3 regions of the Sodalis ligni genome follow, and region 2 is predicted to be linked to each of the others. Evidence: riboswitches for the same ligand, from Rfam matches in the RefSeq annotation. Region 2 holds a riboswitch; each other region holds the start of a gene.

Region 1 (3,281 bases), 1.8 Mb from region 2:
CACAGAAAATGAATAATAACGAAAAAGTGTTATCTGATTTAAAACGACAAACCCAGCATTGACGGTATCTGTAGTCCGATGGGCGCTTAAAATTGATTATGGTTTTACTATTTATTAGCTGCGGCGTTCTCCCGGCGCGGCGGGAAACGGCGTTTAGCCTTATGTGCTATCGAACCCCCGTTTTGATAATTGTGTACCGGAGCACATTATCAAATGGGTAAAAAATGATTGAATCTAAGGTAGCTTTGAAGAAGAAAGGGGGGAATATGAATTCCGGCAGTTTCATGGATTCAGATTTGATAAATAAAATCGCGCAGGATTTCGCTAATGCCACCAATCTGGCGGTTGTGGTGGTGAATATTCACGGCGAGGAAGTCTCGGATTTATATCACTTCACCCCTTTTTGTCAATTAATGCGCCAGGATCCGGAGATGAGCCGGCGCTGCCGTATGAGCGACAGGTGCGGCGGACTGGAAGCGTCAAAATCCAATCAGCCCTGCATTTACCGCTGCCACTCCGGCCTGACCGACTTCTCCATTCCGCTGCTTATCAGCGGACATTTGGTTGGGTTTGTCTTATGCGGACAGGTCCGGGTGCATGACACCGTAACCCTGCCTTCGGTGCAGGACTGTACCAGCAGGGCTTGGCAAAAAGATTATCAATTAACTGAAAGCTATGAAAAAATTCCGGTGGTGGATTTCGATCGCCTCATCTCCTCCGCTGATTTGCTGAAAATGATTGTGGATAACTACCTGAAACAGCAGTTGGAAGTGGTGGTATTCAAGGAGCACGGCGACGGGCCGATAGAACGCCGGACGGCGGTTCCCAGCCAGCACGAGAGCAAGATGAAAAAAGCGTTGCGCTGCATCGACAATCATTACTTCGAGGATCTGCGGCTGGAAGACGTGGCGGCGATGGTCTACCTCAGTCCCTATTATTTCAGCAAACTGTTCAAGAAATACCAGGGGATCGGCTTCAACGCTTATGTTAATCAATTGCGTATGCAAAGCGCCCGGCAGATGCTTGAACAAAGCGATTGGCCCATCGCCACTATTGCCCGTAATCTCGGATTTTCTCAGGCAAGCTACTTTTGCAAGTTATTTCGCCAAACCTACCGTATTACTCCTCAGGCCTATCGTGAACAGCGCTTTTCGCCGCCGGAAAATAAAGATATCGTTGCTTTATTTAATTAATTTTATCTCTTTAAATTGACGTAACAAAAAAATGTTATCGCCGTCCGATAAATTCCAAATAAATCCGCCGCCGCGAACATTTTTTTTGATCCGAAAGGGGGTATATTCCCCTTTGAATACTTTACATTAGTCATCAACGGTCGATTGCCCGGCTTCACAAGGGCCGCCGGCCGCTGTGGAAAAGTACATTTTGCATTCAGGTGAAACGTGCCGCAAGGCCGTTAGGGAAGGAGGTGAAAATCCTCCGCAGCCCCCGCTGCTGTGATGCCGACGACTCCGTGATAACCACTGATCTCAGCCGATTGGGAAGGTTCGGAGAAGGATGACGCCAAGCCAGAAAACCTGCCTGATTGCCCATAGCCTTGATAGGCTCGGTAACAACTCCTTCGGCGGGAAGCGGGTTGTCCCAACAATGCCGTCGGGACAGTGAGTCTCCCGCAGCCTTTGTTTGCGACAATCCCCAGCGGCGCCTCTGGGGAGTAACGGGATGAAGATGAAAGCGATACTCATCGGCGGCGCGCAAAGCGGGACAGGCAAGACCTTGCTCACCCTGGGACTGCTGCGCGCCCTGGCGCGGCGAGGTTTGCGGGTGCAGCCCTTCAAATGCGGACCGGATTATATCGACACCGGCTGGCATCAGGCGGTAAGCGGTATTCCCTCGCACAATCTCGATGCCTATATGCTTGAATCGTCAACGCTGAACGGTCTGTTCAACCGTCATATGGCCGATGCCGATATCGGTATCATTGAAGGTGTGATGGGTCTTTACGACGGGCTGGGCAGCGATGGGGATCTCTGCAGCAGCGCATCCCTGGCCAAGCAGCTGCGTGTGCCGGTGATACTGGTTATCGACGGCAAAGCGGTTTCCACCTCGGCGGCCGCAGTCGTCTTGGGGTTCAAGCAGTTCGACCCGGCGGTAAATATCGCCGGCGTCATTATCAATCGCGTTTCCTCGGAAAATCATTTCAACCTCATCAAAACCGCCATCCTCCGCTACTGCAATGTGCCGGTATTGGGTTACCTGCCGCCATTGCCTGACTGGAATTTACCCTCCCGCCATCTGGGGCTGATTCCGGCGCGGGAGTCCGAACGCGGGCAAACCCAATGGGAGCAGTTGGCTGACGGCGTTGAGCAACATATCGATCTGGATAGATTGCTGGCATTGGCCGAGTGCCGCCCCGATGGAGGCCGGCTGCCCGCGCTGCCGGGCCATGAGCGTTATTCCAGGCTGACCCTGGCCCTGGCGGACGACGAGGCGTTTAATTTTTATTATCCCGACAACCTGCGGATGCTGCAGGATATCGGCGTACGAATTATCCGTTTCAGTCCGCTGCACGATCGGGTGTTACCTCCCTGCCAAATGATCTACCTCGGCGGCGGTTTCCCGGAAATGTTCCCGACCCAGCTGGCGGATAATCGGCCCATGCGCCAGGCGCTGCTGCGCGCCGGACAGAACGGCGCCGCCATCTATGCCGAATGCGGCGGCCTGATGTATCTGGGGGCGGCGCTGATAGTACAGGACGGCACCAGCTATCCCATGGTGGGACTGCTGCAGGGCTTTAGCCGCATGACCCAGGGGCTTAAACGCTTCGGTTATTGTGAAGGCCGGTCGTTAAGCGACAATCTGCTGGCGGGCCGGGGTGAAACCCTGCGCGGGCACGAGTTCCACCACTCCGAATACATCACCGATGAAACGCCGCTGTTTCGCATGAGCAAAACCGCCGCCAACGGGGACGTCCACCAGTGGGCGGGCGGGTACGGCGGCGGCAACATTTTCGCCAGCTATCTGCATGTGCACTTCTACCAGCGGCCCGCCATGGTGAAACGCTGGCTTGATCTGGGATGCGCGCAATTATGACGACTGCTGCGATATTGCCTGTTCAACAGGCGGTCATATCCATGAGCGATGCCGGTATGCTTTTGGCGCGGGGAGACGCGGCATGTTGACGCTCAGCGCCTATATTGTCGGTTACTTTCTCGATCTGTGGCTGGGGGACCCTCCCCATTGGCCCCATCCGGTACGCTGGATGGGCAACGCCATCAGCGGAATGCAGCGGCTGATCCGCCGCTGTTGCCCCGGCGAATCCA
Region 2 (3,281 bases):
TTTATTAAGTCATCAGCATATATCTAAGAGGAATTAGATTTCATGTTAAATTAACTTAATTAACATTTATTGAAAAAAATCAAGAGACATTATTAGATCACCAGCAAAAAATGTGTGCGATACCAGTATCTCAATGGAGGTTTCTTTTTCCATGTGAGGAGCGTGCTGGATGGAATGGAGCCTGCGTTTATCGTGGAACGTACTTTGCGGGGTAGGCGGTTCGCGCAGAGGGGAGAATCGGCGGCAAACGCCGGATTATGACCGAACAAGCGATTGACCGGGCGCGCCGGATGTTTGCCAAGGTGCAACTTTACAACTGGTGGCGCTGATATTGAAGGTATCTCCCAACACGATTTATCACTATATCCCGGCGCGGGAGCGGTAGACAGGTTTTACTTAATGAACATCTCTTAATGTTAAATTCAAGGGCCTTATTGGCCCTTGTAAAGAATCCTGTTGGACTCCCCTGTGGATCTAGACGCTCAAGGCCTGTAGTTATCCACGATAAATCTTAAGAAGTTCATTCAATGTTATATAGCGATCCGCTTTTGTAACGATAATTGATTCAGATCATTTTTATTTTTTCGTTTCATGAATTAGTAATTGATGTAAATCATATCCATCCGCAATAACCATTCCCGCTTAATAGCCTTTTATCAAACATGTACAGGAACTTGAACCACCTTTATTCCTAATGAGTGCCAAGGCAGGACTCAACTATTCCCTGTTAATTTAAGCACTACCCCCACCTCCGTAACAAAAATATGATATCCACCTGCAAATTTTTCACATACAAAATTTCTCCTTATCATGATCTACCGCAACAAAATCCCGACATAAGGTTTATTTATCCCTTGACGTTAATTGAAAAAAAACTCAGGATAAATTTCCGAGATTTGGGTGCCTTAGCTTCGCGATCGCGAGGCGGGTGAAACGGAAAGCCGGTCAGATCCCTTTTTGGATAATCAATATTCCGGCGCAGCCCCCGCTACTGTAAGCCTGACGAATTTACCTTCAGCCACTGTGTTTTATGACATGGGAAGGCGGTAAAGAAGAATGACGGCAAGCCAGGAGACCGGCCCATCTCATACAGGAAGTACCAATCCCCGGGGTGATGGGAAGGGTTCGGTTATAACTTCGCGGCGAGAGTGGTTAACATTCCCCGTGTCTGAACTTATTTTCCTTCCTTCACTGCCGCATGTTGGTTTTTTAATTTGTGTTATATACCCAATGGCTTTCAAGCGGCGGCAAGCGAAAAATCCCGATGAGGCTTACTCAGGCAGGTTATTCGAGTGAAAGAGTCTATCCAGCACAGCTGCAACGAGAGAGATGATGGGTATAGTTGACACTCGTGAGGATCAGGCATGCATATCGAAGATGGAATTTTACCGCTGACGGCATGCGCCGTTTATTATGCCGTGACGGCGGTTTTTGTTGTGCCGGGCATCTATGAAATAAAAAGAAAAATCAAAACTAATCTCGCTTATAAACCTTTCCTCGCCATGATCGGCGTCGCGGTGTTTGTTATCTCGGCGATGCATTTGCCGGTGCCGGTCACCGGCTCCAGCTCTCATCCGTGCGGCACGCCATTGGCGGCGATTATTATCGGTCCGTTCGCCACCGCGGTGGTGTCGATGATTGTGCTGTTTTTCCAGGCGGTCTTCCTGGGCCATGGCGGCATTACCACCATCGGCGCCAATACGGTCTCCATGGGCATTGCCGGGGCTTTTTCCGGTTACGCCGTGTGGAAATTCTTCAGGGCGTTTCGTTTTCCGTTATGGCTCGCCGCGGGCATGGCCGGCCTGGTGGGGGATTTGGTGACCTATCTCACCAGCGCGTTTGAGCTGGCGTTAAGCCTGCACGGCAACGTTCCGCTGGTGAAGCAGTGGATGATTTTTTTCATGGGCTACGGTCCGACGCAGCTGCCGCTGGCGGTGGCCGAGGCGGTTTTTACCGCCGCGGTGCTGCAGGCCATGGTCAGCCGGCGACCTGACCTGTTGCCGGGAATCTTGACGAGAACGGGAGCATAACATGTCATTGCAGATTGAGACTCCGACCGAAGAGGCGAAAAAAACCCAATTTTTTGATGGTTTCACCAAAACCATGCTGACGGTCATGTGCGTTATCCTGCTGTTTATCTTTGCTTCGGGAACTTATATGAGCACCCACAACATGGACGGCAGCGGTACGGATAACCACGTCAATGATTTGGCCACCGGCGTGGCGCACAAACCTCATCATCCCTTTGTGGAATTGCCGGGGGATGCCGAGGTGGGGGCCTTTTCCGTGGCCAACTTTTTCGCCGGCCTGATTGTGGGATATCATTGGCTGAAGCTGTTTGGCGGCAAGGGCAACGCCGTCGGGAGCAAAGAAGAAGCATCATGAGCCTGGCGCGTTTCGCCGATGAATCCTCCAGTCCCCTGCGCCGGCTGGACAGCCGGGTAAAAACCGTTGTTTTGCTGTCGGCGGTGGCGGTGGCTTCCGTCTTGAGCCAATGGTATCTGGCGCTGGCATTATGGCTGGCCGCCATCAGTCTGTTTTGCGTTATGCCCTTTGACCGCAGGGCATTGTTAAAACGCTTGATCATGCCGATGGGTATTGCCTGGCTGGTATTTTTAAGCGTGCTGTTCACCCATGGCAGCCGGCTGCTGTTCACTATTCCGCTTCACTACTTTTCCCTTGATGCCTATCAGGAGGGATTGGTCTTCGGTATTGTCCTTTTCTTACGCATCATGGCGGCGGTGACCCTGGTTGCCGCGCTGTCATTCAGCACGCCGATGATAGATATCCTGGAAACGCTGCGCCTTTGCAAAGTGCCGCATACCGTTATTGATATTGCGGATATGATGTATCGTTATGTTTTTATTATGCAGGATACCGCCTTTACCATGCGGCAGGCGCAAATCAGCCGCTTGGGAGAGACTGTTTCCTGGCTGCGCAGAGTCAGGGATACGGGTAAGGTCGCCGGCGGTATCCTCATCCGATCCCTGGACCGAAGCACGCGGATTTATCAGGCCATGCTGGCTCGCGGTTATGATGAAGACAGTCACGACCTGTGCTTTTTTACCACCAAGGTGCCAAGGCGGGATAAATTGATTGGCCTGGCCGCCGGCTTATTGCTGATATTGGTCGTCACGCTGAATGTGTTAAGCCGCTAACCGAGAAAACCATGGACATTATCAAGCTTTCCGACGTCAGCTTCTCTTATGACGGTAAACACAATGCACTGAATCATCTGGATCTGACCGTTGGCCAGGGCGAGCGCGTCGCTGTTTTGGGCC
Region 3 (3,281 bases), 1.7 Mb from region 2:
AAGCCGAGATACGCCAGTCCACCGGACCTGTCAGTCCTTCAACGCCGCCTTCCCATTGTTTGCTCTCTTCGGGATCCAGGTTGGCGTTACCGCCATAAGCGCCGTAGAGCTGGCCCAGGTTCGGCGCCTTGTACGCGGTGCCGTAAGAGCCGATCAGGCGGTAGCCTTCGATAAACTCCCAGGCGGCGCTGCTTTGCCAGGTACCGTGCCAGCCAAATTGTGAATTGTCATCTCCCCGCACCGCGCCTTCTAATGTCACCGGTCCGAAAAGCTGCTGCGTCGTGGCATAGATGCCTGTGTTGTGCTGCTCGTAGCCATCGGTGAGGTAGTCGGTACCGGGCTCGGTTGTCTGTTTCTGCCAATCCACCCCGGCGCTGACCAGACCGTGAGTGACCTGGAGGGTATTGCCCCATTGCAGGTTGTATTGATCGGAATCGTCCAGTGTAGCGGAAGCCGAATAGGGTCCGTATTTGGGATCGTAGTTATAGTCCTTGGTATGGCTATAACTGTATGAGAGCTGGGAGGCGTATATACCTTCCTGAAAACGCAGGCCGGTATCATAGGTGCGGCTATATAACTGGCGGGTATCGAGCAGCGCATCTTCATGCGCCGGGTCGGTATAGGCATAGGTGCCGTCATAAGCGGTACGATTGTCGTAGCCATACACCCGCGCAAAACCGCTGAACTGTTGATTGAACGTATGATCCAACGACGCGAACAGGGTCTTGCTCATGAATCCGTCCCGGTCGGGCTGCGCCGGATCGCCATAAGGGTCGGGCAAATTGGCCTGCACATCGAATCCGCGGGTATAGGTGTAATTTCCCGCCACCGTGGCCACGGTATTATCCCCCAGCCGCTGCTGAGTGGACCCATCGTAACTTTGGTAACCCTTTGAACCCATGCCGGCGCTCAGGGTGGTTCCGGGTTTTTCGCGGGTGGTGATGATATTGACCACCCCGCCGATGGCGTCCGAGCCGTAGACGGCGGAGCGCGGACCGCGGATAAATTCGATGCGCTGAACCAGAGAGATGGGAATTTGGCTAAGATCGGATGAGCCGGAAATCCCAGCCTGATTCAAACGCACGCCATCGATGAGCACCAGGGCGTGACTGGAATTGGTGCCGCGAATGAACAGAGAGCTTTGCTGTCCCAGTCCGCCGTATTGCGCGATATCCACGCCCGGTAAACGGCTTAAGGCTTCAGCTACCGATTTGATTTGGCCACGGTCGATATCCTCGCGTGTCACGACGCTGGTGGGCGCCAGCACTGATGAAACCGGCTGTGGAAAACGATTTGCCGAAACAATAAGTGTGTCATTACTGCCGTTTGGAGCGTTGTTATCCTGCGCCCACCCGGAGAATGTCGTAACGGACAATGCCGCCAGAACGGTATTTTTGATAGTCAACATTGACGTAGCATCCAATAGATAAAATAGGATGCCGCAGGTTCCGTGTTTGATAGCACGCGATAAACAGGGATATTGCGACGAAATACCGGCAGGTTTTCGGGCTTGGGATGTGTTTAACACCAGGCGACGACTTCCCGTCGAAAAGACAGTGTCTGCTTCCGCTATCGCCCTGACGTCCCCTCACCGCTGCGCGTCAGCTCCAGCTTAGAACTGGATTCCCTTTTAACTCACAAGAGACCGGGCAAATATCCTACAATCAAAGGGATAATTATGTCTATAGAACTCATTAGGTAAGAAATTATAAATTGAACAGCATTGGACATCACCCGTTTATCCCCTACAATCCCCACAAACCGATAAAGTTGGCCTATATCGACGAGAAATCATCATGACTACCGAGACGTTGCCTATCGACGCTTACGAAACGCAATTGGCTGAAAAAGCCGCCCGACTAAAAGCGATGATGGCAGCTTACCGGGCGCCGGAGCCGGAAATATTCCGTTCACCGGTAAATCATTACCGGATGCGAGCCGAATTCAGGATTTGGCATGAAGAGCAGGACCTCTACCACATCATGTTTGATCCGCTCACCAAAGAGCGTATCCGCATCGATTTCTTTGCCGCCGGCAGCGAGTTAATCAATCGGTTGATGACGGCAATGATCCAGGCCTTGCGCCTTTCGCCGGTTTTACGCCGTAAGCTTTTTCAGCTGGATTATCTCACCACCATGAGCGGTGAAGCGGTCATCACGCTGATATACCACCGTCCGTTGGATGACGAATGGCGCGAGGCCGCCGCAGCGCTGCGGGATGGATTGCGGGCGCAGGGTTTTGCGGTAAATCTCATCGGCCGGGCCGCCAAAACCAAAATTTGCCTGGACCGGGATTATGCGGATGAAAGATTGCCGGTATCGGGAAGGGAACTCATCTACCGGCAGATTGAAAACAGCTTTACCCAGCCGAATGCCGCCGTCAATATCCATATGCTGGAGTGGGCGCTGGCGGCAACCCAAAACGCCCAGGGAGACTTGCTGGAGCTGTACTGCGGCAACGGGAATTTTTCGCTGGCGCTGGCGCGTAACTTTGAGCGGGTACTGGCGACGGAGATAGCCAAGCCTTCGGTGGAAGCGGCACAGTATAATATTGCCGCCAACCATATCGGCAATGTGCAGATCATCCGCATGTCGGCGGAGGAGTTTACCCAGGCCATGCAGGGTGTGCGGGAATTTACCCGGCTGAAAGATATCGACCTGGCCAGTTACCGCTGCGAGACTATTTTTGTCGATCCGCCGCGCAGCGGGTTGGATGACGCCACGGTGGAGCTGGTCCGGTGTTATCCGCGCATCCTGTATATCTCGTGCAATCCCGAGTCATTGTGCCGCAATTTGGAATCCCTTTCTCAAACTCACGACATCATACGCATGGCGCTGTTTGATCAATTCCCTTACACCCGCCATATGGAATGCGGCGTCTTATTGACGGCAAAAATGCCTGAATAAACGGCGCCCGTGTCAAGGCGCCCTATGCTGCCGATTTCCGTATCGGCGAAAAATCATTTCCCGTCATTATCGCCTTTGCTGTCCCCCATGACCGCGAATGCCTCCGTGCAGGAGGCGAATTTCCTCATCCTGATGGCCAATCCTGGGTCCCGTCCCTCCAAGGCTTGAATAAATTTTTACCGCCTTGATCGATATGTGACATGCATCATATCAAAAATCCAATGTAAATTTAAAATATACTTTCACATTAAATAAAATGACGTTTTGTTTTTCAATGGGGTGAAGGGATGTCTCGGACAAACTATCGATGGGTGATATGCGCATTGCTGTTTTTTGGTACCACCATAAATTATCTCGACCGGCAAGTGTTAAGCC

The links. Region 2 has a riboswitch for cobalamin ahead of GTU79_RS06425 (energy-coupling factor ABC transporter permease). Riboswitches for the same ligand answer to the same signal wherever they lie in the genome.
Region 1: another riboswitch for cobalamin. It lies ahead of GTU79_RS14895 (cobyrinic acid a,c-diamide synthase CobB); the one in region 2 lies ahead of GTU79_RS06425 (energy-coupling factor ABC transporter permease).
Region 3: another riboswitch for cobalamin. It lies ahead of btuB (TonB-dependent vitamin B12 receptor BtuB); the one in region 2 lies ahead of GTU79_RS06425 (energy-coupling factor ABC transporter permease).

Annotation. Positions count from the first base shown of each region.
Region 1 is NZ_CP075169.1:3,203,783-3,207,063, reverse strand. It holds gene pocR (transcriptional regulator PocR) at 267-1,193, shown strand; cobalamin riboswitch at 1,375-1,557, shown strand; gene GTU79_RS14895 (cobyrinic acid a,c-diamide synthase CobB) at 1,687-3,051, shown strand; gene cbiB (adenosylcobinamide-phosphate synthase CbiB) at 3,137-3,281, shown strand, end outside.
Region 2 is NZ_CP075169.1:1,371,591-1,374,871, forward strand. It holds cobalamin riboswitch at 882-1,098, shown strand; gene GTU79_RS06425 (energy-coupling factor ABC transporter permease) at 1,365-2,030, shown strand; gene GTU79_RS06430 (hypothetical protein) at 2,032-2,385, shown strand; gene cbiQ (cobalt ECF transporter T component CbiQ) at 2,382-3,158, shown strand; gene GTU79_RS06440 (energy-coupling factor ABC transporter ATP-binding protein) at 3,170-3,281, shown strand, end outside.
Region 3 is NZ_CP075169.1:6,113,802-6,117,082, forward strand. It holds gene btuB (TonB-dependent vitamin B12 receptor BtuB) at 1-1,408, opposite strand, end outside; cobalamin riboswitch at 1,479-1,665, opposite strand; gene trmA (tRNA (uridine(54)-C5)-methyltransferase TrmA) at 1,797-2,906, shown strand; gene GTU79_RS28395 (hypothetical protein) at 2,931-3,074, shown strand; gene GTU79_RS28400 (MFS transporter) at 3,230-3,281, shown strand, end outside.